Regions from separate parts of the Vibrio sp. R15-SG3-ISO1B genome, predicted to be linked through region 1. Evidence: predicted binding sites of a transcription regulator. Region 1 holds the regulator's gene; each other region holds the start of a gene.
What was found. Region 1 encodes PurR, which represses purine synthesis genes. Its sites were predicted from a motif close to TNANGNAAACGTTTNCNTNA; they were not measured.
Positions count from the first base shown of each region.

Region 2: a site for PurR is predicted at 7,335-7,354, ahead of purE (5-(carboxyamino)imidazole ribonucleotide mutase). Genes of this name have one in related genera too.
Region 3: a site for PurR is predicted at 8,020-8,039, ahead of glpX (class II fructose-bisphosphatase). Genes of this name have one in related genera too.

Region 1 is NZ_JCBDGG010000002.1:112,646-123,248, reverse strand. Features, by position in the region: gene glgA (glycogen synthase GlgA) at 1-1,181, shown strand, start outside; gene AC6R0S_RS00765 (alpha/beta fold hydrolase) at 1,423-2,223, shown strand; gene AC6R0S_RS00760 (putative signal transducing protein) at 2,246-2,557, opposite strand; gene AC6R0S_RS00755 (TVP38/TMEM64 family protein) at 2,554-3,246, opposite strand; gene AC6R0S_RS00750 (TfoX/Sxy family DNA transformation protein) at 3,452-4,045, opposite strand; cyclic di-GMP riboswitch class I at 4,250-4,358, opposite strand; gene purR (HTH-type transcriptional repressor PurR) at 4,534-5,538, opposite strand; gene torD (molecular chaperone TorD) at 5,777-6,484, opposite strand; gene torR (two-component system response regulator TorR) at 6,723-7,430, shown strand; gene elyC (envelope biogenesis factor ElyC) at 7,545-8,354, opposite strand; gene cmoM (tRNA uridine 5-oxyacetic acid(34) methyltransferase CmoM) at 8,451-9,248, shown strand; gene mukF (chromosome partition protein MukF) at 9,262-10,599, shown strand; gene mukE (chromosome partition protein MukE) at 10,580-10,603, shown strand, end outside.
Region 2 is NZ_JCBDGG010000038.1:67,668-78,270, reverse strand. Features, by position in the region: partial or broken rRNA gene AC6R0S_RS11605 (23S ribosomal RNA) at 1-1,598, opposite strand, end outside; tRNA gene AC6R0S_RS11600 (tRNA-Val) at 2,002-2,077, opposite strand; tRNA gene AC6R0S_RS11595 (tRNA-Lys) at 2,172-2,247, opposite strand; tRNA gene AC6R0S_RS11590 (tRNA-Glu) at 2,249-2,324, opposite strand; rRNA gene AC6R0S_RS11585 (16S ribosomal RNA) at 2,486-4,041, opposite strand; gene AC6R0S_RS11580 (gamma carbonic anhydrase family protein) at 4,566-5,117, shown strand; gene AC6R0S_RS11575 (DUF1488 family protein) at 5,104-5,373, opposite strand; gene aroE (shikimate dehydrogenase) at 5,377-6,207, opposite strand; gene hemF (oxygen-dependent coproporphyrinogen oxidase) at 6,298-7,215, opposite strand; gene purE (5-(carboxyamino)imidazole ribonucleotide mutase) at 7,458-7,943, shown strand; gene AC6R0S_RS11555 (5-(carboxyamino)imidazole ribonucleotide synthase) at 7,947-9,080, shown strand; gene AC6R0S_RS11550 (DNA topoisomerase family protein) at 9,253-9,834, opposite strand; gene AC6R0S_RS11545 (DUF494 family protein) at 9,862-10,341, opposite strand; gene dprA (DNA-processing protein DprA) at 10,344-10,603, opposite strand, start outside.
Region 3 is NZ_JCBDGG010000007.1:626-11,228, reverse strand. Features, by position in the region: gene priA (primosomal protein N') at 1-18, opposite strand, end outside; gene rpmE (50S ribosomal protein L31) at 344-565, shown strand; gene AC6R0S_RS02330 (malic enzyme-like NAD(P)-binding protein) at 806-2,086, shown strand; gene metJ (met regulon transcriptional regulator MetJ) at 2,200-2,517, opposite strand; gene AC6R0S_RS02320 (O-succinylhomoserine (thiol)-lyase) at 2,778-3,944, shown strand; gene AC6R0S_RS02315 (bifunctional aspartate kinase/homoserine dehydrogenase II) at 3,944-6,358, shown strand; gene metF (methylenetetrahydrofolate reductase) at 6,584-7,474, shown strand; gene zapB (cell division protein ZapB) at 7,542-7,784, opposite strand; gene glpX (class II fructose-bisphosphatase) at 8,101-9,108, shown strand; tRNA gene AC6R0S_RS02295 (tRNA-Asp) at 9,362-9,438, opposite strand; rRNA gene rrf (5S ribosomal RNA) at 9,495-9,610, opposite strand; partial or broken rRNA gene AC6R0S_RS02285 (23S ribosomal RNA) at 9,744-10,603, opposite strand, start outside.

The DNA.
Region 1 (10,603 bases):
ATTTTGACCGTCCTGACATGTACGCCGAGTACAATCAAGCCTACTCAGACAATGGTGAACGCTTCGCCTTTTTTAGTGCGGCGAGTTTGGACATGCTGCCGAAACTGGGCTTTCAGCCGGACATTGTCCACGCCAATGACTGGCACACGGGTCTGGTTCCATACCTTCTCAAGCATCGTTACGCCAGTGACGATTTTTTTGCTCATACCAAAAGCATTCTTTCCGTGCACAACGCGGTCTTCAAAGGTGTCTTTGGCTATGATGAGCTCGGCGATCTGCCTGAGTTCCAGACGCATTACGCGCCGGATGCCGCAGTGAGTGCAACGCACATCACCATGCTTCGCGCTGGGGTGAAAACCGCTGATAAGGTGAACGCGGTTAGCCCGACGTACGCGCAAGAGCTCAAGACCGAACTGGGCAGTCATGGTATGGCGCAAGATTTTCAAAGCCGAAGCCATGATCTGGTGGGGATTCTTAATGGTTGCGACTACAGTACATGGAACCCAGAAACAGACATCCACTTACCGTTAAATTACCGAGCGACGAAGCAGAGTATGGTACGCGGTAAGAAAGCGTGTAAGGCGGCGCTGCAAGCAAAAGCGAAACTGAGCGAAAAAAACGTCGCGATGTTTGGCATGGTTTGCCGTTTGACGCAGCAAAAAGGGTTACATTACCTGATCCCTATTCTGTCTGAGTTTCTCAAACACGATGTTCAGTTGGTGATTGTTGGGACCGGCGACCCGATGTTGGCAAGCCATCTTAAAGCGCTCTCAGCCACACACAGCGACAAATTTTCGTTTATCGAGGCTTACGATGAAGAGCTTGCTCACTTGGTGGAAGCGGGCAGTGATTTCTTCTTGATGCCGTCAGAGTTTGAGCCTTGTGGTCTCAATCAGATCTACAGTATGGCTTACGGTACGCTGCCAATCGTTCGTGGTGTGGGTGGACTGAAAGATACGGTTCACCATTACGACGATGATCCGTCAATCGCTACTGGGTTTGTGTTTGATGAGCCAACGCCGACTGCGTTGTTGTTGACTATGCTTCGTGCTTTGCTGCTCTACGCGCAAAATCTCAATGAGATAAAACGGGTTCAATTGCACGCGATGACAGAAAACTTCTGTTGGGAAAAAGCGGCGGGTGAGTACATCGAACTCTACCACAGTGCTTTAAGCGCCTAACACTAGGTCATTGAATTGCGGACGCTATTTTTTAGTCTGTTTGCGTAAAGACGACAATAGATCCGCATAAAGAAAGCGCCTGAGGGGTTTTGTGCTTGCACAGTCTCACGGCGCTTTCATTTTTTCTAACATTTCCGATTGCACTAAAGTGGCGGTTTTCGTTTATGCTAAACAAAAACACGGGCGCTTTTGTGTTACCCTGCGCCCTGAATTGTGTGACGATAACGGTTATTTTTCGACTATGACTCAAAGCTTGCTATTCCATAAGACTTTTAAACACCCCACTAGCGATGAGTGGGTGGTCTTTGTGCATGGCGCAGGCGGCAGCTCATCGATTTGGTTTAAACAGATCAAAGCCTACAAGCAGCATTTTAATTTGCTGCTGATTGATTTGCGCGGCCATGGAAAATCGAACCAGCTGATTAAGGAGATCATTGCCAATCGCTACACCTTTAAAGAGGTCACATTAGACATCTTAAAAGTGCTCGATCACCTAAAGATTCAGTCGGCACATTTTGTCGGCATGTCGCTTGGAACCATCATCGTCCGTAACTTAGCGGAGCTAGCGACTGGGCGCGTAAAAACCATGGTGTTAGGTGGCGCCGTCACACGACTCAACACACGCTCTCAAGTACTGGTGAAGTTGGGCAATCTGTGTAAACACATTGTGCCCTACATGTGGCTCTATCGACTGTTCGCCTACATTGTGATGCCGCAGCGAGCACAAAAAGAGTCGCGACATATGTTTATCCGCGAAGCGAAGAAGTTGTGCCAAAAGGAGTTCAAGCGTTGGTTTATTTTGACCGCAGAGGTGAACCCTCTGATGCGCTACTTCAAAGACCGCGAGTTACCTATTCCTACGCTCTATCTGATGGGTGAAAAAGACTACATGTTCATCACCCCTGTGAAAGAGATGGTCTCAGCACATACGCTCAGTGAGCTGCATGAAATTCCTGACTGTGGCCATGTGTGTAATGTTGAGCGCCCAGATGAGTTTAACGATCACTCCATCGCCTTCATTCAGCAACACCTCACTGCTTAATCTCGGTTGACTCCAAGCACACTCAAGTTGGTTTGGTGTGCTCGCACTGCCAACATAACTGAAAATGGTCGTCATTTTCTTCTTGGCAAGTCGGGCAAACCCAAACAATGTTGTCGGGGGTGTCCTGTTGGAAATCATCAATCAGCGCGAGTGCCGCCTGCTTCTGCTCTGGGCGAATTAACCAAACGTACGGGCTGGCCTCTTCGCCAAACGGAATCTCTCCCTGCAAGCCGAACAAACCTTCACCTCTCACCTCACAGGCTATTCCTTCGCTGCGCAGCATTTCACACACGATGTGTGCTTGTGGTGGTGTCGTGGCAATAAAAATTTTCAAGACGCTTGCCCATTGGATTGCGGTGTCGCTTTGAGTTTGGCCATTACCCATTTGGCAACGATAGGGAATACCCCAAGCAACGCAAAAGAGGCAAGTACCGTTGGGGAGACGATGCCTGACAAACTGTCGATTTGCGCTAGCTGAGTCCCGGCGTTGAGGTAGACGGCCGTGCCCGGCAACATACCCAGTTGACTAACCAGATAGAAGCGCGCGATGGTGATGGGCGTAAGACCCATCAAGAGGTTGATCAAAAAGAAAGGGAACACCGGTATAAGGCGCAGTGAGAAGAGATAAAACGCACCATCTTTTTCGACCCCTTGGTTAATTGTCGCGAGCTTATCGCCAAACTTGCTTTGTACCCACTCTTTGAGTAAAAAGCGGCTGCTTAAAAACGCCAAGGTGGCACCTATCGTACTGGCAAAAGAAACGAGCAATAAACTGGTCCAAAAGCCAAACAGCGCAGCGCCAAGCAAGGTGACGACGGCTGCTCCAGGGATCGAGAAGGCGGTGATAGCGACATAGGCGAAGAAGTAACTCAGCGCGGCTAGGGCAAAGTGGGTGTCAATGATTTCAGCCAGCGCTTGCTGCTGAGCTTTGGCGTTATCAAGTGTCAGGTATTGACCAAAGTTTGCGCCTAAAAACACAATCAGAGCGAGCAAACCAATACCTAAAAGCAGTTTCTTGTTCATATGGATCCCTTTGAAAACATCATCATTGATCATTGTTAGATATGAACCAAAAAGCCAGTAAAAAATTTCGCCCTAAGGGGAAAACACGTTGAATTCTATGACGAAGGAATGGAAACGCTGAAAAAGCATCGGCTAAAAACGTCTCAAGCCAGCGGTGTTCGGCTGGCTTGAGAAGGGTATTGGAATTAATGAACGCTATCGCTGACTAGCTTTGCAGCTGATTCAGGAGCTCGTCGCGTCTTGCTTGAGGGACCACAGACCAGTGCGTACCTTTAATTGCCCCCTCAAGTGCCCACAGCAGGTCGATACTGACATCGGCAGAGTGTGTGGAACGAATCGCTTTATACGCTTCCACTGCGCCCGTCTGCTCCAAACGGGAGACACTGTCGATACCCGCTTTCTTGAGCATTCGCTCGGTCGCCAGACGCAAGTTCGGCAGATCTTTGAGGCGCGTTGGTTTGGCGTTGGTTTGACGCTGCTTGTCTTTGTTGGCCGCCTCTAGTGCACTGTTTGCCATCGCAACTGTCTGAGCGACATCCTGATCCCAGTCATGACCGAGGGCGTAGTATTTGGTAACCACAGGGAAACCACGCTTTTTATACACGTATGGCTCGAGTCCCTGAGCATTAAACTGTTGGGCCAACGAGTCGTCGGCGCGTATGTGAAGTTTGTCATTTACCACGAGGGCAAACATGGTGTCATCAGCGAAGATTCCGAATCCACCAAACATTGAGCGAGACTTGATCTTGCCCAATGGTTCAAACAATCGCATTGAGTCTTTTAAAATTGGTTTATCCATGCTGTTATTCTCGGTGTATTACAATACGCCACCAAATTCAGGTCCGAGAGATTAGCAAAAATATGCAGGTTTTGTGTCAGTAGGGTGTCATTCTGGCTCATAAAAGAATAATCCTACTCACGGTGTGAGCGCATAATGCGCGCGCAACGTTTAACTCATTGTATTCTTTGCTTTTGATAAAGAATTACGGAGTGCACATTTGCCATCGGCAACCCCGCTACCAAGCAGTCATCAACGTTGATATCGTTGAGTGGCTGCAACAGGCCGGAAGCTTTGCGTCCCATCCTTTCGAAATGGTTTGCCCTGTTCGTGGCATTCGTCGAACATAATAAGCATAAATAATTTATGGGCTAAACATCACGTTTTGATGGGTTAAATGTGATCTTAGTTCATAAAATAGAGGGGTGTTACCGAGAGAATAAAGCCCAGCGGATGAGAAGTATTCTCGCTGGGCTAGTCGATGTGATGTGCTGAACTTGTTCGTTGGTCTATTTCACCGTCGCCACGGTATCGCGCTCGACGATTTCTGGGTGCATTTCAAAAATACGTTTTTCATGCTCTTTGTCTTTAATACGTTCGAGCAAAATCTCAAATGCGTTTTTACCCACACGGCGCTTCGGCTGGTGAACCGTCGTTAGCGGTGGTGAAAAGTACTCGGCTAGCTCAATGTTGTCATAACCAATGACCGACATGTCTTCTGGAATACGAATGCCTTTTTGCTGTAAACGGCTCATCAAACCGAGCGCCATCGTATCGTTGAAACAGAATACTGCGGTTGGCTTTTCGTCCATGGCGACGATTTTGTCCGCGGCAAGCACGGCGGTATCGCACTCAAAGTTACCTTCTAAGATCCAATCTTCGTTGACGCTCAAACCCGACTCGTTCATTGCGCGCTTAAAGCCTTGGATGCGCTCTTGGCAGGCCGCTTTTTCAAAATGCCCACTCAAGCAAGCAATGCGCTTGTGGCCGTGATCAATCAGGTATTTTGTTGCGAGGTAGCCGCCTTCTTCCGAGTTGTCGATGATTTTATCGGCTTGTGAGCTTTCCGGGCCCCAATCCATCACCACCTTAGGGATGTCTTTATGACGGTCAAGCATTTCGCTCAACTCTTCGGTCAAATCTGAACACATCACTAAGATGCCATCGACGCGCTTTTCCGCCAGCATGCGAATGTAGTCACGTTGTTTCTCGTAGATGCCGCCAGTGTTACACAAGATCAAGGTGTAGCCTTGACGGTAGCAGTAGCTCTCAACCCCGTCGATCACTTCCGAGAAGAAAAGGTTGGTCGATTGAGTAACCAGCATGCCTATTGTGCGTGTCGAGTTACATTTCAGGCTGCGTGCAACGGCACTTGGGGCATAGTTCAACTCTTGAACCGCTTCCATCACTTTTTCTTGCGTGGCTTCAGCGACAAAGCGTGTTTTGTTGATCACATGGGATACAGTGGTGGTCGAGACACCCGCTAAGCGAGCGACGTCTTTAATCGTGGCCATATGGTTTTGTCCTGTCGATGACTGCCTACTATTCTATGAAAAGTTAAGTCTATAAAAGTAAAGTCTATACAAAGTTTAGAGTATGTAGACAGAAAGTATCAGAAACACAAAAACCGCCCTCAAAAAGCGGTTTGTATTTATTAGTTTTATCGTTTGCGGACCGGATTGTAGTCCGCAACGTCGATTTGGGCAAATAAAAAACCCGCCTTTGGGATCTCGCCACACCTTTTGTATGGGCTTAATCGCTATCGCCTTGCAGGTAGGCTTTATCCAATTGAATGAACGCGCACAATAGCGACGACAGCGCCGCATAGAAGCCGAATGTGTCGAGGCGCTGGCAGCGCTCGGCAAACCTCTCAATCCAAGGGAGTAGATGCTGCTCAATAAAATCGGCTTGCTCTTGGTAGGCGAGATGCGTGTCGCCTGCCGTCTGCTCTGCTGCATGAGCGCCGCGCACAATCAGGTTACCTAAAAAATCCAACTCTATCGCGAGATGATCAGAAGGTTCATTGAGCCCTGAATGCACGGCCACGCCATGTTGTTGGAGCAGAGTGTCCATCTGTTTGGCGGGCTCCCCATTGAGCAGTCCGGATTCATCTAAGTAGACAGAGGCGTAAGGCAACGCGCTGTCTCGGTCGGATTTTAAAAACAGGTCGCAATAGTCGGCTGATAGTTCCAACTGAGCATCTGGCCTGTCTTGCAATCGGTTCAATGCATCGATGAGCCTGTCTGCGGCTACGTTAAGCTCAGGGGTTTGTGCAAGTCCCGTCAGAAAGGTACGTGTGTCCACCGAATGATATTGGGCCAGCTCTTGCTCTGAGAGCTCTTTGGCAAACACGCTCGAAAACCACCAGTAGAGCTCGGCGCGTTGCTCATCAAAGGCGCGCTGCTCTTTTTCGGCGGGAGATAAAGGGTCGGAAATCTGGGCGTTAGGTGTCTCTGGCATGATGGGCTCTCAACTGAATCAGATGCCGTTAAGTCTAACGGATAAAAATGAACAGCGGTCAACCTGATTATGAGAAGAAATGGTCAAATATGGCAATTTGTGAACAGGGCAGCAAAGCTTGCTTTGCATCAATGAATCGCCAACTTTTCACCTCCCAAAGAGGACAAAGATGGAGTTGTGACTAATTATGAATAGAATAAAGCCATTGAATCAGTGTGTGAATAAGTGAGTAGAGCCGATGAGCTACCACATTTTGGTTGTTGAAGATGATGAAGTGACTCGCCGTAAATTGGCGGGCTACTTTCAAACCGAAGGGTATCAGGTGAGCCAAGCTGAGAATGGCGCGCAGATGCGCGACGTACTCAGTAGCAGTCGGGTCGATTTGGTGATGCTGGATATCAATCTGCCCAGCGAAGATGGCTTGATGCTGACGCGTGAGCTGCGCAGTCAATCGGACATCGGTATTATCTTGGTGACCGGGCGTACCGACAGCATTGATAAGATTGTTGGTCTAGAAATGGGCGCGGACGATTATGTCACTAAGCCATTTGAGCTTAGGGAACTGCTCGTCAGAGTCAAGAACCTCTTGTGGCGCATCGCACTGGCTGCGGGAGCGCAAAACGCGGGCAGCGATCAGCAAGACGGCGTGGTCCGCTTTGCTGAATGGACGTTCGATATTCAGCGCCGCGCTTTGAGCCGAGGGGATGAACCGGTCAAACTGACTAAAGCAGAGTATGAGCTTTTGGTGGCGCTCTCCTCTCACCCTAACCAAGTGCTCAGTCGGGAACGCATTCTTAATATGATCAGTCATCGTGTGGACGCACCCAATGATCGCACTATCGATGTCCTGATTCGACGCATGAGAGCGAAGATGGAGGCGGATCCAAAAAATCCGCAGATATTCGTCACCGTGCATGGCGAAGGCTACATGTTCGCCGGAGATTAACGTAGTTCGGCAATTAACGAGCGAAAATTGACGCAAAAGAAACGAAAAATCCAGGCATGCAGCCTGGATTTTTGTTTTAGGTCGAAGACGTTATCCGTCTACGCTGGCGGCCGGTTAAACGTCGCTCTGCGCAGCCTCCACCTCTAAGGCTTGCTCTTCATAATCGGACGCCCAGTCGCGGAGGTGTTGCCAAATGGTGCCCAGCGTTTCATGCCAGTAGCGCTCAGTTTGTTCGAGATATTTGCCCTTCGGCGCGTACTTCTCCCACGCTTGATCGATGTTTCTCTGCGCTAGGTAGTTGGTCGGCGCGGCGTAAGGTTTCAATCCTGCGGAGTGGAATTCATTCAGGGCACGGTTCATGTGACTGGCCGATGTGACCACCACCAACTTCTTGTTCTTAACGAACGCTGCCGCTTGGCGCGCTTCTTCCCAAGTATCTTTGGCGGTTTCGAGCAGAATGATGTCAGATTTAGAAACGCCAAGCGCCAGCGCTACTTTAGCCATCATGCGCGCATTGCTCACTTCAGAACCGGCGGCATAGCCTGAGAGAATCAGTTTAGAGCCCGGATAAATTCGCATCACACGAATCCCTTCGGTCAAACGCATTAGGCCGGCGCGACTCAGTTCTGAGGTGGGCGGAATATCGTCGTCCACAACATGGCCGCTGCCAAGCACCATCACATAATCAATCGATTCATCGACAGGAAAAAAGGCCGAGTATTGGCGCTCGATAGGCATGAGAAGACGTGATGAAACGGGCTGGAAGGCAACGAGAAAAATGCCAACAAACGAGAAGAGAACAACGAAACATCCTGTTTTTTGTTTTCGTGTGAACATGACGAGCATGAGTCCCACAAGGCCAATGATCAGCAGGGCTGGCAAAGGCATAAGTAAAGCCGAGACGACTTTTTTCAGCTCAAACATACTTAAATAGTCCGAAAAAACACCAGTTGATTATAATTTAAGAGAAAGCCTCTTTATTCCTGCCTTTCTTGTGACAGAATAGCAGCACGATTCAACATCATAACTCAAGCTGCTGTGACTGAAGACCGCAATTTCGACGATATTGCCCACAAATTTGCAAAAAATATATACGGCTCTGACAAAGGCGAGATTCGACAAGTCATTGTTTGGGAAGACCTTCAAACCATCCTCGCCTCGTTACCCGCCAGTGATTCACCACTCGACGTGCTCGATGCCGGGGGTGGGTTGGCACAAATGTCGCAAAACCTGGCGAAACTAGGCCATCGCATTACGTTATGTGATCTATCTTCTGAAATGCTGCAATTAGCTGAGCAGGATATTGCAAAAAATGGCTTGCTTGAGCAGTATCGCTTGATTCATTCGCCCGTTCAATCCATCGCTCAACACCAGCAGCAACCGGCGGATTTGGTGATGTTTCATGCCGTCATGGAGTGGTTGGCTGAGCCAAAGCCAGCGCTGCAAACGCTGTTAGAGCAGGTCAAACCGGGCGGTATCGCGTCGGTCATGTTCTACAACCATCATGGCCTCGTGTACAAAAATGTCGTGTGTGGCAACCTTCCGCATGTGTTAGAGGGAATGCCACACCGAAAGAGATTTAAGCTTCAGCCCCAAAAAGGGCTTAAGCCTGAAGATGTCTACCGTTGGATAGAGGAGTCGGGGTTTCACATTGAAGGGAAATCCGGCATTCGTTGTTTCAGTGACTACATTGGCGATCGCCAGTATATGGGCGACTACACCAGTGAGGATGTCTTGGCCCTAGAGAGGCAACTGTGCCGCCAAGAACCGTATGTGTCGCTCGGACGCTATATCCACGTTTGGGCAAGAAAGAATTAAAACAGGATAAACCATGAGTGAAATGACTCTGAATGCCGCTGAGCAACCGATTGATGAGTTGGTGGGTTGGGTCAAGCAGCATGATTTTTCATTGAACCTGACCAACGAACGCTTGGCCTTTTTGATCGCCATTGCCGTGTTGAGTAATGAAAGGTTTGATGAAGAGTTAGGTGAAGGGGAGTTGCATGATGCGTTCGCCATTGTCACTCGATTGTTTGCCGATTCGGGCGAAGCGTCGGCGTTTCGCGCCAACAACGCCATCAATGACATGGTCAAACAGCGCCTTGTCAGCCGCTTTACCAGCGAAATTACCGACGGTGCGAGTATCTATCGTCTCTCGCCGTTGGCCATCGGCATTACGGACTACTATGTTCGTCATCGCGAATTTTCCAAACTGAAACTCTCTATCCAACTGTCTATGGTGGCGGACGAAATGGCGAAAGCCATTGAAGCGGCACAAAAAGGCGGAACGGCGGGTCATTGGAAGAAAAACGTTTACGGCGTGCTGAAATACTCAGTCGGTGAAATTTTCGATCAGATTGATTTAAACCAGCGCGTGATGGATGAGCAGCAGCAGTCGGTCAAAACACAGATAGCTGAGCTACTTAACAAAGATTGGCGCGATGCGATCAATAACTGTGAATCCTTGCTGTCAGAAACCTCCAGCACACTGAAAGAGCTGCAAGACACCTTGCAAGCGGCGGGTGATGAGCTGCAAAGCCAAATCCTCGATATTCAAGAGTTGGTACATGGCGATGATGAGCTCGAGTTTATTGCCGAAACCCTGTTTGTGTTGCAGATGAAGCTCGACCGCATCACCAGTTGGGGTCAGCAAGCGATTGATCTCTGGATTGGTTACGATCGCCATGTGCACAAGTTCATCCGAACCGCCATCGACATGGACAAAAACCGCGCGTTTAGCTCGCGCCTACGTCAGTCGGTCAAAGACTACTTTGAGAACCCTTGGTACCTCACTTACGCCGATGCGGAGCGGTTGAGCGATTTACGTGATGAAGCCTTGGTGTTGCGTGATGATGAAGTGACCGGCCAGGTGCCACTCGATGTGGTCTACGAAGAATTTCAGCAAGTGAATGATGCGCTGTCTGAGCGCATTGGGGAGATGCTCCAAGTGCACAAAGCGCAGGGTCAGCCTATTGATTTAGGCCAAGTGCTGCGCGACTACCTCGCCGAGCACCCCTATACCCATCATTTTGATTTAGCCCGAATTGTTGTCGATCAAGCGGTGCGACTGGGTTACTCCGAGTCCGATTACCAAGCGATTCAGCCCGATTGGCAAGCGATCAACAATTATGGTGCAAAGGTACAAGCCAATGTCATCGACAGATACTAATGAA
Region 2 (10,603 bases), on a different contig from region 1:
CGGTTTGGGGTACGATTCCAACTTATCTGAAGCTTAGAGGCTTTTCCTGGAAGCATGGCATCAATGACTTCACGCCCTTGGGCGCTCGACATCGTGTCTCAGCCTTAAAGAGAGCCGGATTTACCTAACTCTCAAGCCTACGCACTTGAACCTGGACAACCGTCGCCAGGCCCACCTAGCCTTCTCCGTCCCCCCATCGCAATAAGTTGAAGTACGGGAATATTAACCCGTTTCCCATCGACTACGCCTTTCGGCCTCGCCTTAGGGGTCGACTTACCCTGCCCCGATTAACGTTGGACAGGAACCCTTGGTCTTCCGGCGTGGAGGTTTTTCACCCCCATTATCGTTACTCATGTCAGCATTCGCACTTCTGATACCTCCAGCATGCTTTACAACACACCTTCAACGGCTTACAGAACGCTCCCCTACCCAATACCTAAAAGGTATTGCCGCAGCTTCGGTTTATTACTTAGCCCCGTTACATCTTCCGCGCAGGCCGACTCGACTAGTGAGCTATTACGCTTTCTTTAAATGATGGCTGCTTCTAAGCCAACATCCTAGCTGTCTAAGCCTTCCCACATCGTTTCCCACTTAGTAATAATTTGGGACCTTAGCTGGCGGTCTGGGTTGTTTCCCTCTCCACGACGGACGTTAGCACCCGCCGTGTGTCTCCCGGATAGTACTTACTGGTATTCGGAGTTTGCAAAGGGTTGGTAAGTCGGGATGACCCCCTAGCCTTAACAGTGCTCTACCCCCAGTAGTATTCGTCCGAGGCGCTACCTAAATAGCTTTCGGGGAGAACCAGCTATCTCCAGGTTTGATTGGCCTTTCACCCCTAGCCACAAGTCATCCGCTAATTTTTCAACATTAGTCGGTTCGGTCCTCCAGTTGATGTTACTCAACCTTCAACCTGCCCATGGCTAGATCACCTGGTTTCGGGTCTATATCCAGAGACTGAGCGCCCAGTTAAGACTCGGTTTCCCTACGGCTCCCCTAGATGGTTAACCTTGCCACTGAATATAAGTCGCTGACCCATTATACAAAAGGTACGCAGTCACACCACGAAGGTGCTCCTACTGCTTGTACGTACACGGTTTCAGGTTCTATTTCACTCCCCTCACAGGGGTTCTTTTCGCCTTTCCCTCACGGTACTGGTTCACTATCGGTCAGTCAGTAGTATTTAGCCTTGGAGGATGGTCCCCCCATATTCAGACAGGATATCACGTGTCCCGCCCTACTCGATTTCACTGAATGTGCGTTGTCAACTACGGGGCTATCACCCTTTATTGCCGGACTTTCCAGACCGTTCGTCTAACGCATATAAAGCTTAAGGGCTAGTCCAATTTCGCTCGCCGCTACTTTCGGAATCTCGGTTGATTTCTTTTCCTCGGGGTACTTAGATGTTTCAGTTCCCCCGGTTCGCCTCGTTATGCTATGTATTCACATAACGATACCTGCTTATGCAGGTGGGTTTCCCCATTCGGAAATCCCAGACTCAAGTGGTTTTTACTACCTAATCTGGGCTTATCGCAAGTTAATACGTCCTTCATCGCCTCTGACTGCCAAGGCATCCACCGTGTACGCTTAGTCACTTAACCATACAACCCCAAAGGGTCTTATTGGCTCACTTACTTTCACTTTGAAAAGTGAAAACAAACTAAGCAACCAAAGTTGTCTGCAATTATTTAAACATGATGCAGACTCGATTTTGCCGGACTCAAATATCTTTTTATTTTACTTTTTTATAAAAAGTGAAAACAAAAAGCCAAGAACACTTGAATGTGTTTTTGTGTATTCATAGATATGAATACTTTGAGAACTTTACAAACAACAATAAATTGTTGTTTTGTCAGCTTTCCAAATTGTTAAAGAGCATGCGTTCTTTGCTAGTAAAAGCGAAGAAATACATTTTCTAAATATTCTTAGACGGTCGACAACTCCAACCACACACGTTTTACTGAAGTGGTTTGGACTGTTTGATATCCAAAAACATTTAGAGAATGGTGGGCGATACCGGGCTCGAACCAGTGACCCCCTGCTTGTAAGGCAGGTGCTCTCCCAACTGAGCTAATCGCCCACATTATGTGGTTACTTTTTTCTTAGGCAAGGCAAGTTGTGAGGCCGTGTACAAAAGTACACAACGAGCAACTTAACGCCGCATAAGAGAAAAGTGGTGGGTCGTGCAGGATTCGAACCTGCGACCAATTGATTAAAAGTCAACTGCTCTACCAACTGAGCTAACGACCCGTGGTATCCCGTAGGGGAGTCGAACCCCTGTTACCGCCGTGAAAGGGCGGTGTCCTAGGCCTCTAGACGAACGGGACACTGGATAAGTTTCTAGTGAACTAGTGCCTAGCTCCTAGAGACTGTGAACCTTTTGGGAAAGGTTCATTGTATTCTAGGGACTAGTAACTAGCCTCTAGAATTTCTCTTTACTTTTATAAACCATCAATCTGTGTGGACACTCAAAACGATAATCATCGTATAAGGAGGTGATCCAGCGCCAGGTTCCCCTAGCGCTACCTTGTTACGACTTCACCCCAGTCATGAACCACAAAGTGGTGAGCGTCCTCCCCGAAAGGTTAAACTACCCACTTCTTTTGCAGCCCACTCCCATGGTGTGACGGGCGGTGTGTACAAGGCCCGGGAACGTATTCACCGTGGCATTCTGATCCACGATTACTAGCGATTCCGACTTCATGGAGTCGAGTTGCAGACTCCAATCCGGACTACGACGCACTTTTTGGGATTCGCTTACTCTCGCAAGTTCGCCGCCCTCTGTATGCGCCATTGTAGCACGTGTGTAGCCCTACTCGTAAGGGCCATGATGACTTGACGTCGTCCCCACCTTCCTCCGGTTTATCACCGGCAGTCTCCCTGGAGTTCCCACCCGAAGTGCTGGCAAACAAGGATAAGGGTTGCGCTCGTTGCGGGACTTAACCCAACATTTCACAACACGAGCTGACGACAGCCATGCAGCACCTGTCTCAGAGTTCCCGAAGGCACCAATCCATCTCTGGAAAGTTCTCTGGATGTCAAGAGTAGGTAAGGTTCTTCGCGTTGCATCGAATTAAACCACATGCTCCACCGCTTGTGCGGGCCCCCGTCAATTCATTTGAGTTTTAATCTTGCGACCGTACTCCCCAGGCGGTCTACTTAACGCGTTAGCTCCGAAAGCCACGGCTCAAGGCCACAACCTCCAAGTAGACATCGTTTACGGCGTGGACTACCAGGGTATCTAATCCTGTTTGCTCCCCACGCTTTCGCATCTGAGTGTCAGTATCTGTCCAGGGGGCCGCCTTCGCCACTGGTATTCCTTCAGATCTCTACGCATTTCACCGCTACACCTGAAATTCTACCCCCCTCTACAGTACTCTAGTCTGCCAGTTTCAAATGCAATTCCGAGGTTGAGCCCCGGGCTTTCACATCTGACTTAACAAACCACCTGCATGCGCTTTACGCCCAGTAATTCCGATTAACGCTCGCACCCTCCGTATTACCGCGGCTGCTGGCACGGAGTTAGCCGGTGCTTCTTCTGCAGCTAACGTCAAATGAGTGCGCTATTAACACACCCACCTTCCTCACTGCTGAAAGTACTTTACAACCCGAAGGCCTTCTTCATACACGCGGCATGGCTGCATCAGGCTTGCGCCCATTGTGCAATATTCCCCACTGCTGCCTCCCGTAGGAGTCTGGACCGTGTCTCAGTTCCAGTGTGGCTGATCATCCTCTCAGACCAGCTAGGGATCGTCGCCTTGGTGAGCCCTTACCTCACCAACTAGCTAATCCCACCTGGGCATATCCTGACGCGAGAGGCCCGAAGGTCCCCCTCTTTGAGCCGAAGCTATTATGCGGTATTAGCCATCGTTTCCAATGGTTATCCCCCACATCAGGGCAATTTCCCAGGCATTACTCACCCGTCCGCCGCTCGACGCCGTTATCGCTCACCCGAAGGCTTTAGATAACTCGTTTCCGCTCGACTTGCATGTGTTAGGCCTGCCGCCAGCGTTCAATCTGAGCCATGATCAAACTCTTCAATTTAAGATTTTGTTCGGCTCAATGAATACTGAACATTCCTTGACTAGAAGTAGCACCAGTAATGTTTGAATTGACTGTGCTGAGTCCGAAGACTCAATGGTCACTTCGTATCATTGAAACCTAATTTGAAGTTTCCTGAAGAAACTTCTAATTGGATTATCATCAACGAGTGCCCACACAGATTGATAGGTTTATATTGTTAAAGAGCGCTCGTTGGCTGTGACCTTGGTCACTTACAAGACGGCAGGTCATTTTAGCGATTCAAGTTTTAGTGTCAACCACTTTTTTCAAACTTTTCTCAGCAATTTTTGCTGGGCTATTTAGACCTTGCTGTTACGGTGAGTATCAACTTATTCGGACGCCTTGCCGTGTCAGCGAGGGGGCATTATAGAGATCGGCGTCACATTGGCAACCCCTTTTCAGCGATTTTTTTGATTTTTTTACTGTTTGCGTATTTTCTATGCGCAACGGGCTATTTTTGCCACTATTCTTGGCAACATATCGTGCTATCGCATATAGGAGAAGAGATGAGTTCCCTACGCAGTTATAAAGGTATCCAACCTCAAGTTGGCGATCGTGTCTATATAGATAGCAGTGCTGTCTTGGTTGGCGACATCACACTGGGCGATGATGCCAGTGTTTGGCCTTTGGTGGCCGCTCGTGGAGACGTCAACCATATCCGAATTGGTGCGCGTAGCAATATTCAAGATGGTTCGGTGCTTCATGTCACCCATAAGAATGCTGAAAACCCTCAAGGCTACCCACTGATTATCGGTGATGATGTGACCGTGGGTCATAAGGTGATGCTGCACGGCTGTACCATTGGTCATCGCGTGCTCGTTGGCATGGGCGCGATCGTGCTCGATGGTGTGGTCATTCAAGATGAGGTGATGGTGGGAGCAGGCAGTTTAGTCCCACCGGGGAAAACATTGGAAAGTGGCTATCTGTATGTCGGCTGTCCAGTTAAGCAGGCTCGCCCTTTGACAGACAAAGAGCGCGCTTTCTTACAAAAATCTGCCGATAACTACGTGCAGAATAAAGACGACTACTTAAATGAGGTTGAGATCATTCCTGGTTGAGTTCAATTTCACCGCGGCTGTTAAACATCTCGTCTTCTATTAAAGACTCAGCTTGCTCTTCAAGGTCAAAGCGCCATTGTTCAAACAGTTCGATGGCGTGCTGACCCGAGGTAATGCTTTGCTGCGCATACGACTCCAGTACCGCTTGGCTCACCACACACTCAATCAAGGCACCCGCTTGCTGAGCAGGGAAGCAAACCGCAGCGCGCTCTTCATCCCAATGCTGTCGTTCGGGAAACAAAATCGATTGATTCATCTTTTACCCTTGTAAATTTTTACGCAGCTCGCGCAGCACCTGCTTAGTGCCTGGGCGTAAACCTCGCCACAGCATAAAGCTTTCCGCCGCTTGGCCAACCAACATCCCTAAGCCATCATAGCTTACGGGCGCACCCGATTGTTCCGCCCAGGCATTAAAAGGCGTTTTGCCTGAGCGGTAGACCATGTCATACACCACTTGGCAACCTTGAAAAATGGTCGGTGATACCGCTGGCAACTCACCACTCAATCCCGACGACGTTGAGTTAATGATGACATCAAAGCCAGTCTCGACCTCTTCCAGTGAGGCGGCTTGCACCACACCAAACTCAGCGAAAAGCTCTGCCAACTGTGATGCTTTGGCTTTGGTGCGATTGGCGATCACTATTGAGTGCGGGTGCTGGTCGAGCAGCGGTTTGATCACGCCGCGCGCCGCGCCGCCAGCGCCAAGCAATAGTATTCTCGCCCCTTTCAGTACCACTTGCTGGGAAAGCAAATCTTGCACTAATCCTTCACCATCGGTGTTATCACCAATGATGTCTCCATCATCTAACTTCTTTAAGGTATTAACGGCACCGGCCAATTGCGCTCGCTCAGTCAGGCGGGTCGCAAACTGAAACGCCTCTTCTTTAAACGGTGCGGTGATGTTGCACCCCTTACCACCTGCAGCAAAGAACTCCGCTACCGCCGTTTTGAATGTGCCGATCTCAGGCTGCTGCGTTTGATAGGTTAACGCTTGGTTGGTCTGGCGAGCAAATAAGGTATGGATAAAAGGCGATTTACTTTGGCTAATGGGATTGCCAAACACCACATAGCGGTCAAGAGGTTGTGTCATGTCCTTACCTACACAAAAATAAACGGGTCAACGGTCATTGACCCTATCACTATCCCGGCCAGGATCAAGCGCTATGCCGAGATAAACATGTTACCAATCACGCGGTTTGAGGAAATCGCGATACAAAACCGCTTCAGGGCTGTCTGGCTCAATCTGATAATTGTACTCCCAGCGAGCCAGTGGCGGCATCGACATCAAAATCGACTCGGTTCGGCCACCACTTTGCAAACCAAACAAGGTTCCTCGGTCATAGACGAGATTAAACTCCACATAGCGACCACGGCGATAAAGCTGAAATTGACGCTCTCGGTCAGTGTAGGGCGTCTCTTTGCGGCGCTCAACAATCGGCAAATACGCCTGGGTATACCCTTCACCGATCGCTTTGATGTAATCAAAACACTTATCAAATGGCCACTCGTTGAGATCATCAAAAAATAGCCCACCGACGCCACGCGTTTCATCACGGTGCGGCAGGTAGAAGTAATCATCACACCATTTTTTGTGCTTGGCATACACATCATGACCAAAAGGTTCACACACCTCTTTCGCACTGCCATGCCAGAACTGAGCATCTTCTTCAAATGGGTAGAAGGGGGTCAAATCGAACCCGCCGCCAAACCACCATATCGGCGCCTCGCCCTCTTTTTCGGCAATAAAAAAGCGCACGTTGGCATGGGAGGTGGGCACATAAGGGTTATTCGGATGCATCACCAATGACACGCCCATGGCTTCAAAGCGTCGCCCGGCTAACTCTGGGCGATGGGCAGTGGCCGAAGCGGGCATCGCTTTGCCAGAGACATGAGAGAAATTGACGCCGCCTTGCTCAAACACCGCGCCTGCTTTCATCACTCGGGTGCGACCACCGCCACCGAGCCGCTCTCCGGGTTCACGCTGCCACGCATCCTCAACAAACAGCGCTTGGCCGTCGGCCTGCTCAAGCTGCTGACAAATGGTCTCTTGCAGTGCCAACAAAAACTGCTTCACCGCCTGCTTATCGATTTCTGACATTTTACTTCCTTGCAGGGTAGGCCCTGTTTCACCACGCAGTCACTGGCTGCGTCTTCTTGGGATGAGACTCAGTGTACAAAGAATCTGCGTCGAAGACTAATCACTGCGCGGTTCAAAGTGCGCGCAAACGTTTGCTTGCTAGGGAAAACGCCGTATAATGCGCACAAATTGGCGATGTGGTTGTACTGGGTTTACGACACATCCTGTTTTTCATTCCACACAAAAGGTTGAAGGAGTTTGAGATGAAAGTCGGTATCATCATGGGTTCAAAATCAGATTGGCCAACAATGAAGCTCGCCGCGGAAATGCTGGATAGATTTGGTGTTGAATACGAAACTAAAGTCGTCTCTGCGCACCGCACTCCTCAATTATTGGCAGACTACGCCAACAGCGCGAAAGAGCGCGGTCTGAAAGTGATCATTGCTGGCGCTGGCGGCGCTGCGCACCTGCCGGGCATGGCAGCGGCGTTCACAAGCTTACCTGTCTTGGGTGTTCCTGTTCAATCACGTGCCCTAAAAGGGATGGATTCGCTACTTTCTATCGTGCAAATGCCAAAAGGCATCGCGGTAGGTACACTGGCGATCGGCGAAGCGGGCGCAGCGAATGCGGGTATTTTGGCCGCGCAAATCATCGGTACCCACGATGAGTCCGTGATGGAGAAGGTCGAAGCGTTTCGCCAAGAGCAAACTGAGACCGTCCTTGCTAACCCAAACCCAGCCGAGGACTAAACCATGCATGTGTTGGTGTTAGGTGCAGGCCAATTAGCACGAATGATGTCTCTTGCGGGCGCACCACTGAACATTGAGATCTCGGCGTACGATGTCGGCAGTGAAAACATTGTCCATCCTCTCACCCAACACGTGGTGGGCCACGGTCTTCGCAATGCCATTGAGCGTGCCGATGTGATCACGGCTGAGTTTGAACATATCCCACACGATATTTTGACCCTCTGCGAGCAAAGCGGGAAGTTTTACCCGTCAGCAGAAGCGATCAAAACCGGTGGCGATCGCCGTATTGAGAAGGCGCTATTAGACAAAGCGGGCGTTCGCAACGCCAACTACCATGTCATTGAGAGCCGGGAAGATTTTGATCGCGCGATCGAAAAAGTCGGCATTCCTATGGTGCTGAAAAGTGCCCTAGGTGGCTACGATGGTAAAGGCCAATGGCGATTGAAAGACGCCGCTCAAGCGGACAGCATTTGGCAAGAGATGGCACAATGCATCCAAGCCAGTGAGACACAAGCGATTGTGGCGGAAGAGTTTGTCCCGTTTGGCCGAGAAGTTTCCTTGGTGGGCGCACGAGCCAAAGACGGCTCAGTCGCTGTTTACCCTCTGGCTGAGAACGTCCACACCCAAGGGGTGCTAAGCCTATCGACCGCCATTTCTGACCCGAAGCTGCAAGACCAAGCGCAGGCGATGTTTAGCGCTGTAGCCGAGAGTCTCGACTACGTGGGCGTGCTTGCCCTTGAGTTTTTCGATGTCGATGGCACCCTGCTCGTGAATGAGATTGCACCGCGCGTGCACAACTCCGGTCACTGGACGCAGCAAGGCGCAGAGACCTGTCAGTTTGAAAACCACCTAAGAGCCGTGTGTGGCTTGCCGCTTGGCAGCACCAAACTGGTTCGTGAAACGGCGATGATCAACATCCTTGGCGAAGATACGCTGCCACAAGCGTTGCTGGCCATTGAAGGGTGCCATATCCATTGGTACGGCAAAGAGAAGCGTGCTGGACGCAAGATGGGTCACATCAATGTCTGCGGCGACTACAGTGGTGAGCTACAACGCAAGCTGTGTGAACTGGCCACCCTGCTCGACAGCGATGCCTTCCCTGCGGTGCATGAGTTTGCACAAAACTTCGAATCGTAATCGGATCAAATGAGTGTTGGCTCTGCGAACACTGGATTGAAAAAGGCGCTCATGGCGCCTTTTTTGTCTTTAATGACATTGTATTTGCTGTAACGCTCGGCCGCTCCGATATCGCCTTACCACTGTATAGTCTTAAATCACGATATAGTCTTAAATAGGCACTCGCCGAAAATTAAGACTGAATGGCCTGACAACGTCGAGCTGCACACTGCAACTGTTGGCCTTTTGCGCTGTGCTTTTCCACCAGCAGTGGAAACCCACACACTTGGCACTCACCACTGACGGGCGGCTGATTGACGGCAAACTTGCATTTCGGGTAGCGGTCACATGCATAAAACAGCTTACCAAAGCGAGATTTACGCTCGGTCAGCTGACCTTGATGGCATTCAGGGCAGGCGATGGCGACGTTGTCCTCACTCGGCTCTGCGGGGGCATCGATCGACTCAATGTGGTGACACTCAGGGTAATGACTGCAACCGACAAACATCCCATAGCGACCTTGGCGCAGCACCAACTCATGACCACACTCAGGACATGGCACACCTAACTCTTTAACGATGTGGCCATCATTTTGATGCAAAGGTTTGATGTAATCGCATTGCGGGTACAAGGTGCACCCCAAGAAAGGACCATGTTTGCCATGGCGCAGCGACAGCTCCCCCGCCAAGCCTTGAGCTTGGCATTTCGGGCACGCCTGATGTTCTAAGGCGTGCTCGTGGGCAGAAAACAACTGATGGTCGATTTTATTACTCATATCACTTAGGGTCGCAAAGCGACGGTATCAGTGCAAGATACCCTGCTCTTTGGTGTAAAGAAGCTCTTCCATAAGCGTGTATTCATTTTCATTGCCCGGCACATTAAACAGCACCATTAAGACAATCCACTTGAGATCATCAAGCTCAAACTCATCGGTTTCGAGCCCCATCACTCGGTCAATGACCATCTCACGTGTTTCCGCCGTCAACACGCTCACTTGCTCTAAAAACATTAAAAAGCCACGACACTCAAGGCTGAGGCGGTCGCACTCTTTGGCGGTATAGATACGCGTAGACGGAGACGAGGTACTGACAGAGATCGCTGAGTGCGCTTCCGTTTGCTGTAGCGCCGCCAACTCTTCTAACCAGACCAGGGCCTTATATATGTCTTTCTGATGAAAACCAGCGCGAAGTAACTCTTCTTCTAGCTCATCTTGGTCGACCTGTAACTCTGCATCGCTATGGATGTAGGTCTCAAACAGATACATCAAAATATCCATCATCATAGCTAGCCCCTCCCCTTTAAAATGTAGCCACCGGAAACTGCAACAACGTGCCCTAAAAGCTCGAGCTCCAAGAGCTGCATCATGACATCCTGCACGGGTATATGGGTCCGCGATGCTAAGATATCAACTGGTGTAGCCTCATTACCTACGTTAGCTAACAGCTCGGGAAATGGCAATTCTTCTTTGCTCACTTTCGTCGCTTCTTTATCGTTAGGAGATAAAAGCGCTCGGAAATGCGAGCAGCTCGGCGTCTGGGTGCGTG
Region 3 (10,603 bases), on a different contig from region 1:
GGCGATGGTGGGTCTCATTCAGTCTTTCACTGCAGGTCGATGACGCGTTTAGTCTAAGGGAAAAGGCAGAGTGAGAAAAGCCAGCGCATCTCAGTGTCTGTATGAGGAGGCGCGGGTAACGCCACTTCGCGATAACATCCATGCCTCTCCCTCTCCTGCAGCGGCTAAAAAAGTAGCGATTTCTGCCCCAAATCGGTTGATCCTAGGCGTACTATTCATTACTATATCGCGCCTTAGAGATATGGCTGCTCTGGCAGCGGTGTCCTAAATCCATTTTACATTAACTACGTGTGGTGTCCGGCTCTGAATCGGATAGCGACACGGCCTATATTGAGGTTACCCCATGAAAGCTGGAATCCACCCAGAATACAAAGCAGTAGCAGCAACTTGTTCTTGTGGCAACACATTTGAGTTCAAATCTACTCTAGACAAAGAATCAATCCACCTAGACGTATGTGACAAATGTCACCCATTCTACACTGGTAAGCAACGTATCGTTGATACAGGCGGCCGTGTAGATCGCTTTAACAAGCGTTTCGGTGCTCTATCAAGCGGTAAGAAGTAATTCCTTCTCGCGGATAGGAAAAAGGACGCTGCGGCGTCCTTTTTTGTTGCCAGAAATTTAGAGCAATTAACCTATTCACAGCAAAACCCGCAGTCATATCTCTTTCTATCTGGTCTAATCTCCAGTCGTTTCCCACATATTACCCTACTCGCTCGCATTCTGACCTAGGCAGCTTGACTCAGTTCCTCTAAAATGATTAACCCCCTTTGTGCTGAATCATTTTAACGAGTACCTATTTCTATGCCTGATGACCACCGTCAAGACCTGACCCCTGAAGAACAATTTCGCCAAAAAGCGCTCGACTACCATGCCTTTCCAAAACCAGGCAAGATCTCTGTCGAGCTGACCACCCAAGCAGAAACCGCGCAAGATCTCGCGCTCGCCTACAGCCCAGGCGTGGCCGAGCCGGTACGAGAGATCGCTCAAAACCCCGATAATGTCTATAAGTACACTGCAAAAGGCAATATGGTGGCAGTGATCTCCAACGGCACAGCGATTCTTGGCCTAGGTAATCTTGGCCCACTGGCATCAAAGCCCGTGATGGAAGGCAAAGCCCTGCTGTTTAAGCGCTTTGCAGGTTTGGACTCCATCGACATCGAAGTCAAACATCGCACCATCGATGAGTTTGTCGACACGGTCGCCAACATCGCGGATACCTTTGGCGGCATCAACTTAGAAGACATCAAAGCGCCAGACTGCTTTGAAATCGAAAAACAATTAATTGAGCGCTGTGATGTGCCAGTCTTCCATGATGACCAACACGGTACCGCCATTGTGACGGCTGCTGGCATGTTAAACGCCATTGAGCTGCAAGGTAAAAAACTGGAAGACGCCGTGATTGTCTGTCTGGGCGCCGGTGCGGCTGCCATCGCTTGTATGGAGCTGCTGATCAAGTGCGGCGCGATGCGCGAGAAAATTTACATGCTGGATCGCAAAGGTGTGATCCACACTCGACGTGATGATCTCAACGAATACAAACAACTGTTTGCCAACAACACCGACAAACGTACGCTGCAAGATGTCATCGAAGGCGCCGATCTGTTCCTTGGCGTTTCTGGTCCTAACCTGTTATCGCCAGATGATCTTAAATTGATGGCCGACAAACCCATCGTGTTTGCCTGCTCTAACCCAGATCCTGAGATCAAACCTGAGCTCGCTCATGATGTACGCAATGACCTCATTATGGGTACAGGTCGCAGTGACTACCCGAACCAAGTCAACAACGTACTTTGCTTCCCGTTTATTTTCCGTGGCGCACTGGATGTACGTGCTAGCGAGATCAACGATGAGATGAAGCTCGCTGCCGTAGCGGCGATCCGTCAACTGGCGAAGGAAGAGGTCCCTGCCAATGTTCTGACCGCCGCGGGTGTGGATTCACTCTCGTTTGGCCCAGACTACATTATTCCAAAACCGATGGACCCAAGACTACTCCCCCGCGTCGCCAAAGCGGTCGCGTTAGCCGCGGTAGAATCCGGGGTGGCACGCATTGAGCTGCCTGACCATTACATGGATATCGAGTAACCTTGACGCCCACTACCAGCCACGACCTTTGTCTCTGGCTGAGCAAAAACAACAAAGCCGCTGACGATGTCAGCGGCTTTTGCATTCAAATTCGGTGCAAAACAGGGCGAGCGTTAGTCGTCAAACGCCTCAAACTCAATCCCCATCTCCGTCATCAGCTTTTTCACTTCAGCGGGAATATCATCTGGACGGTCTTTACGCAAATCTTCATCCGTCGGTAATGGTTGACCTGTGTAAGCGTGCAAGAACGCTTCACACAACAACTCACTGTTGGTGGCATGACGCAGGTTGTTGATCTGGCGGCGCGTACGCTCGTCTGTTAATACCTTAAGGACTTTAAGTGGGATGGAGACCGTGATTTTTTTCACTTGCTCACTTTTCTTACCGTGTTCTGCGTATGGGCTAATGTATTCGCCATTCCAGTCTGCCATTGCGCACCTTTATATTTGCGTATGAGTGTTTAAACCACAATTTTAACGGTATTTATGGCTACAAGCAAAGACATATAGACGTCTAGAAGTGTTGACGTCTTAAAAAATGAGAAGTAAAGTGGTTGGCGATAGGAGTGGAATCGGCCCAAACTGTGAGTGTGTCGCAGCACTACACCACATTGGGTGCCGGATACACCTGATAAGCAACAGGTATATCGCATTCCCTAAAACAAGTCACTACTGTTCGCAAGGAAAACGCTATGAGCACGCGCAAACCCGCCACCATCGCGGTACGTACTGGTATCGAGTCAGACACCCAACATCACGCTGTCGTTCCCCCTATTTATCTCTCGACCAATTACGGATTTCCGGCGTTTGGTGAAGTGCCGAAATACGATTACACGCGTTCTGGCAACCCGAACCGTGGCCTGCTTGAAACGGCGCTGTATGAATTAGAAGGTGGAGAAGGCGCAGTGGTGACCAACTGTGGCACCTCAGCGCTCAACCTTTGGGTGTCTGCGTTTGTCGGGCCAGATGATTTGATTGTCGCGCCACACGATTGCTACGGTGGCACCTATCGACTCTTCAATACCCGTGCGCAAAAAGGCGACTTCAACGTGTTGTTCGTCGACCAATCCGATGACGCAGCCTTGACCGCCGCCATCAACCAGAAACCCAAGCTTATCCTGTTGGAAACGCCATCAAATCCTTTGGTGCGTGTGGTGGATATCGAGAAAGTCTGCCAGCAAGCGAAACAAGTCGGCGCACTGGTCGCGGTTGACAATACCTTCTTAACCCCGATTTTTCAGAAGCCACTCGAACTGGGTGCGGATTTCGTTATTCACTCAACCACCAAATACATCAACGGTCACTCCGATGTGATTGGCGGCGTGGTGATCACCAAAACCAAAGTGCACGCTGAGGAACTGGCTTGGTGGGGCAACTGCATTGGGGCCACCGGCACGCCGTTTGATAGCTACATGACGCTGCGCGGCATCCGCACGTTAGGCGCACGAATGAAAGTGCATGAACAAAGCTCGGCAAACATTCTCGACTTTCTGAAAACAGAGTCACTGGTCGGCCGCATCTATCACCCAAGCTTGCCGGATCACCCTGGCCATGGCATCGCTAAGAAACAACAATCAGGCTTTGGTTCTATGCTCAGCTTCGAGTTCGCTGGCAGCTTTGAAGAACTGAAACAGTTTGTCGGTGAGCTGAAACTCTTCTCGCTTGCAGAATCGCTAGGCGGCGTAGAAAGCCTCATTTGTCACCCAGCGTCAATGACCCACCGTGCGATGGGAGAAGCGGCACTGGCCGAGGCAGGTGTCTCTCAGCAACTGCTGCGTCTGTCTGTCGGTCTTGAAGATGCCGATGACCTGATTGACGATCTCAAGCAAGCCTTTAACTGTGTGAAGGAGTCCGCGTAATGACGACATCGCGTCAACTGCATAAATTTGGTGGTAGCAGCTTAGCGGATCCGGAGTGCTACCGCCGGGTAGTCACCATACTCAAAGAATACTCTGGCAGCGATGATCTGATCGTTGTCTCAGCGGCCGGTAAAACCACCAATCATTTGATTGAATTTACCGAAGCGCTCTATAAAGACGGCCGCCTTGCCCATGAAGCGTTGCAGTCGGTACGACAATTCCAAACAGGGCTTATCGAAGCCTTGATTGACAGTGACGACGAACAAGCGCACATGCTGGCGACGCTCAAAGACGAGTTCACCACCCTCGGCGAATTAAGCGCCCCGTTAAGCGAGGCGGAGCGAGCTGCGGTACTTGGCCACGGTGAAATGTGGTCCTCAAGACTGCTCGCTGCGCTATTGAATCAAGCGGGCTTACCAGCCATCGCGCAAGACTCTCGCACTTTCTTACGGGCAGAAACCGGCACGCAACCTGAAGTGGATCGTGGTCAGTCCTACCCACTACTGAAGGAAATTTTGGCGCAACACTCACAGCGTCGTCTGGTGTTTACCGGCTTTATGGCGCAAAACCAAGCAGGCCAAACCGTGCTGCTTGGCCGAAACGGATCCGATTACTCTGCCACCGTGATTGGCGCGCTCGCAGAGGTCAGTCGCGTCACGATTTGGAGTGACGTTGCTGGCGTATACAGCGCAGACCCTCGCCTTGTCAGTGATGCTTGTCTTCTGCCCCTATTGCGACTGGATGAAGCAAGTGAACTGGCACGCCTTGCCGCCCCCGTGCTGCATAGCCGTACCTTGCAGCCTGTCGCTCAAAGTACGATGGACTTACACTTGCGCTGCAGTTACGACCCTGAATCTGGCTCTAGCCGCATTGAGCGCGTCCTCGCCTCTGGGCGTGGTGCCAAGATCATCTCCTCACTCAATGACGTGTTGTTGATTCAGTTAAACTTCGCCTCTGGCCATGATTTCAATCGCATGGAAAAAGAAGTGCTGAGCAGTTTGAAACGCGCCCAACTTGAACCTTTGACTTATGAAGTCCAAGCGGATAAGCACTCATTACGCCTTGCTTATACCTCGGAAATTGCAGGGGGCGCTTTAGGCTTCTTACAAGATTCCGCCATCGCAGCAGAAATTAAACTCAAGGAGGGCTACGCCCTTGTCGCTGCCGTAGGCGCTGGTGTCACCAACAACGCCAACCACTGTTACGGCTTTTACCAGAAGCTCAAGTCATCGCCTGTCGAGTTCATCTCTGAATCTCGTTCCGGTCTCAGTTTGGTGGCTGTCTTACGCCGCACCGAAACCGAACCACTCGTTAAGGCGATTCACAATCAACTTTTCCAAGCACAAAAACGAGTCGGCATCGCCCTATGCGGCAAAGGCAACATTGGCTCCAGTTGGTTAACCCTGTTTGCAGAACAAAAAGCAGAGCTAGAAAAGCGTCGTGGAATGAGTTTTGAGCTCGTGGCGGTGATCGACAGTCAAACCTATTGGTTTAATGACCAAGGCATCGAACCTAGCGCGGTCAGTGAGCATTTCGATGAAGAGTCTATCCCATATCAGCAAGGCGAGTGGATTCAGCGCCTCGGTGCGATTCAGGGCTATGACGATGTGGTTGTACTCGACGTGACGGCGAGCAAAGAGTTAGCTGAGCGCTACCTCGATATCGCTGAGCAAGGTATGCATCTTATCTCTGCTAATAAGGTTGCCGGCTCAGCCTCAAGTGCTTACTACCACCAAGTGCAAGATGCGTTTGCCAAAATAAACCGCCATTGGCTCTACAATGCCACCGTCGGTGCAGGCTTGCCGATCAACCACACTGTACGCGATTTGCGTGAGAGTGGCGATGTCATTTATGCGGTCTCAGGGATTTTCTCTGGCACCCTCTCTTGGTTGTTCCAACAATATGATGGCAGCGTACCGTTTGCCGAGTTGGTCGATTTAGCGTGGCAGCAAGGCTTAACAGAGCCAGACCCTAGGCAAGATCTCGATGGCTCTGACGTAATGCGCAAGCTGGTCATCTTAGCCAGAGAAGCCGGTCTCGAGATTGAACCTGAATCGGTCAAAGTCGAGAGCTTAGTGCCCGATGAACTGGCCGAACTCTCACTGGATGACTTTCTCGATAACAGCCAACAGCTCAGCGAACAGCTAGCAGAAAGGCTAGAGAAAGCGCAACGTGAAGACAAAGTGCTACGCTACGTCGCCAGACTGGAAAAGAACGGTAAAGCTCGAGTGGGTGTCGAAGCACTCAGCAAAGAGCACGCCTTGGCCAACCTGTTACCATGCGACAACATCTTTGCGATTGAGAGCAAATGGTATAAGGACAACCCACTGGTCATTCGCGGACCGGGGGCGGGTCGAGAAGTGACCTCAGGCGCGATTCAATCAGACCTTAACTTGTTGTCCAGTTTTCTCTAGTTTCACAGGTTGCTTCGGCAACCTGTTTTCTTATTCGGGCGTCGTTCTGCGCGCACTTCAAATTCTCTCATTGTGAACTTGAAAAAAATTCATGGTGGGAGTGTTGACATTAAAACGTATTCAATACATTCTGTGGACATATAGACGTCTAAACGTCGATTTAATCAAATTGAATGTTGGGGCTGCAGTTACCTACGGATAGGGTCGCCACACGGAGAGAGAAAGATGGGATACACACACGCGAGTCATATTGACGCTTTAAACCAAAATATTGCCGAGCTATCGAACAACATCAATGTGTCATTCGAGTTCTTTCCTCCGAGCAGCGAAAAAATGGAAGAGACGCTGTGGAACTCGGTTCATCGCCTCAAAACCCTTAAGCCTAAATTTGTCTCTGTTACCTACGGCGCCAACTCCGGCGAGCGTGATCGCACTCACTCCATCATTAAAGAGATCAAAGCCGAGACCGGCCTAATTGCGGCCCCTCATCTCACTTGTATCGATGCCAGCCGTGACGAGCTCATTCAGATTGCTGACGATTACTGGAACAATGGTATTGAAAGCATCGTCGCACTGCGCGGTGATATTCCTCCTGGTGGTGGCAAACCGGATATGTACGCCTCCGATCTCGTGGAACTGCTTAAATCACGTCACGACTTTGATATCTCTGTTGCAGCCTTTCCCGAGGTACACCCTGAAGCAAAAAGTGCGCAGTCGGATCTGCTGAACCTCAAGCGTAAAGTCGATGCAGGCGCAAACCGCGCCATTACTCAGTTCTTTTTTGATGTAGAGAGCTACCTACGCTTTCGTGATCGCAGTGTTGCGGCTGGCATTGATGTCGAAATTGTTCCGGGCATCCTTCCTGTTTCCAACTTTAAACAAGCTTCACGTTTTGCCGCGCAGAATAACGTCAAAGTCCCTGGCTGGATGGCGAAACAATTTGAAGGGCTGGATGACGACCCAACCACTCGCCAATTGGTGGGTGCGAGCCAAGCCATCGACATGGTGCGTATCCTAAGTCGTGAAGGTGTGAAAGATTTCCACTTCTACACTCTCAACCGCGCCGAAATGACCTACGCACTTTGCCACACTTTGGGCGTGCGCCCTCAGGTCTAATCTGACAGATACCAAAGCAAAAAGGGTTGGCACTGTGCCAACCCTTTTTAGTCTACAGAAACGATGATTACTCAACGTCTTCCATCTTACCTAGCAAGCTGCGGATGCGCTCTTGCCATGCTGTGTGTTCTTGTTGCATCTGCTGATTTTGCGCGACCAACTCTTCACGGCTTGTACGCAGCTCGTTCGCTTCATTTGCTAGCTTCTGCTTTTCTTCTTTAAGCTCTTCCACTTCCATTTGAAGCAGAGTGATAGTATCAACCGCGGTTTGGATTTTTGCTTCTAGTTTTTCTAGTACTTCAAAAGACATCGTTGCCTACCTTTTTAATCATTCTCTGGATGGTTGGGTCATACGACATGACAAACCCATTTACCTTCCATTCTACTCAGCCAAGCCGCTTTAAACACGCCCTATATTTGCAAATCTGCGTCATTCGATTAAAAAAACAACGCAATTTGACTCAGAGTTTACAAGACCAGAAGAATGAATAGTTCCGCCCGTTTTCCTGCCCCTGGTTTGATCCAGTTCAACCCTGCTGAACCAAAAAGGCAAACGTTTCCCTAGTGATGTGCTAAAATCGCGGCGATTTAATTTTGTTCAGTTTTTCCTACCAGTTGGAGTCATCATGAAACGCGATTTAGCAATGGCATTCTCTAGAGTTACCGAAGGCGCAGCCCTAGCGGGTTATAAATGGCTTGGCCGTGGCGATAAGAACGCCGCCGACGGTGCCGCTGTCGAAGTGATGCGTACCCTGCTTAATAAAACAGAAATCGAAGGTGAGATTGTCATTGGTGAAGGCGAGATCGATGATGCGCCTATGCTGTATATCGGTGAAAAAGTAGGGACAGGTGGTGATTGTGTCGATATCGCGGTTGACCCAATTGAAGGGACCCGCATGACAGCCATGGGCCAGTCCAATGCGCTGGCTGTTCTGGCCGCAGGTGAAAAAGGCAGCTTCTTAAAAGCCCCAGATATGTACATGGAAAAACTGGTTGTGGGGCCAGGCGCAAAAGGCTGTATCGACCTCAATAAACCACTCAAAGAGAACCTTATTAACGTCGCTGAAGCGCTCAACAAGCCGCTCGATCGACTTGTGGTGATCACCTTAGCAAAACCGCGTCACGATAAGGTGATTGCTGAGATGCAAGCAATGGGTGTACGCGTTTTTGCCGTGCCTGATGGTGACGTGGCCGCCTCTATTCTTACCTGCCTGCCTGACAGTGAAGTCGACATGATGTACTGCATTGGCGGCGCACCAGAAGGTGTGGTGTCTGCCGCTGTGATCCGTGCACTCGATGGTGATATGCATGGCCGTTTGCTACCTAGACATGAAGTTAAAGGTGATAGCGAAGAAAACCGCATCTACGGCGCTGCTGAGCTAAAACGTTGCGAAGAAATGGGCGTGACAGCCAATGTTGTGCTGACTATGGAAGAGATGGCTCGCAGCGATAACGTCGTCTTTTCTGCCACTGGCATCACCAAAGGTGACCTGCTTGAGGGCATTACCCGCCAAGGTAACATCGCCACCACAGAAACCTTACTGATCCGTGGACGCTGCCGCACCATTCGTCGCATTAAATCGACACACTACCTAGAACGCAAAGATCCTGAAGTACGAGACATTATTCTTTAATCTCGTCAGCCCTCTCTTCGAAGCCAGCCAACGTGCTGGCTTTTTCTTGTCTGTATAAAACCGTCGAGCAGACGAACCCAGCACTTTCAGGAGCGTTAAACGTAAAAAAGCCTCAGTCTTTCGACTAAGGCTTAGTATAAGTGGCGAAGTGGGACTCGATGGTCCGGCATTCCGGCCCGCGAAAAAGTGCACAGCACTTTCGGGAGCGTTAAACGTAAAAAAGCCCAGTCTTTCGACTGGGCTTTCTAATAAGTGGCGGAGTGGACGGGACTCGAACCCGCGACCCCCGGCGTGACAGGCCGGTATTCTAACCAACTGAACTACCACTCCGCAGTGGTCTATTTAAAGTCTTATCTAAAACGTGCTTTAAACAGATAATGTTCAAAGCCTGGCGATGTCCTACTCTCACATGGGGAAGCCCCACACTACCATCGGCGCTAATTCGTTTCACTTCTGAGTTCGGCATGGAATCAGGTGGGTCCAAATCGCTATGGTCGCCAAGCAAATTTTGTTTAAGTTCCTAGAAGTGAGTGCCTAGACCCTAGTTCCTAGAACTTAATAATTCGGAAAGCTGTTTACGTTCTTACACATTCAATGTTCTTACATTGAGTCCATCAAAACCCTTTGGGTGTTGTATGGTTAAGCCTCACGGGCAATTAGTACAGGTTAGCTCAACGCCTCACAGCGCTTACACACCCTGCCTATCAACGTTCTAGTCTCGAACAACCCTTAAGGGCACTTAAAGTGCCAGGGAAGACTCATCTCAGGGCTCGCTTCCCGCTTAGATGCTTTCAGCGGTTATCGATTCCGAACTTAGCTACCGGGCAATGCGATTGGCATCACAACCCGAACACCAGAGGTTCGTCCACTCCGGTCCTCTCGTACTAGGAGCAGCCCCCTTCAATCTTCCAACGCCCACGGCAGATAGGGACCGAACTGTCTCACGACGTTCTAAACCCAGCTCGCGTACCACTTTAAATGGCGAACAGCCATACCCTTGGGACCGACTTCAGCCCCAGGATGTGATGAGCCGACATCGAGGTGCCAAACACCGCCGTCGATATGAACTCTTGGGCGGTATCAGCCTGTTATCCCCGGAGTACCTTTTATCCGTTGAGCGATGGCCCTTCCATTCAGAACCACCGGATCACTATGACCTGCTTTCGCACCTGCTCGAATTGTCATTCTCGCAGTCAAGCGGGCTTATGCCATTGCACTAACCTCACGATGTCCAACCGTGATTAGCCCACCTTCGTGCTCCTCCGTTACTCTTTGGGAGGAGACCGCCCCAGTCAAACTACCCACCAGGCACTGTCCTCACCCCGGATAACGGGGCTAAGTTAGAACATCAAACATACAAGGGTGGTATTTCAAGGTCGGCTCCACAGATACTGGCGTACCTGCTTCAAAGCCTCCCACCTATCCTACACATGTAGGCTCAATGTTCAGTGCCAAGCTGTAGTAAAGGTTCACGGGGTCTTTCCGTCTAGCCGCG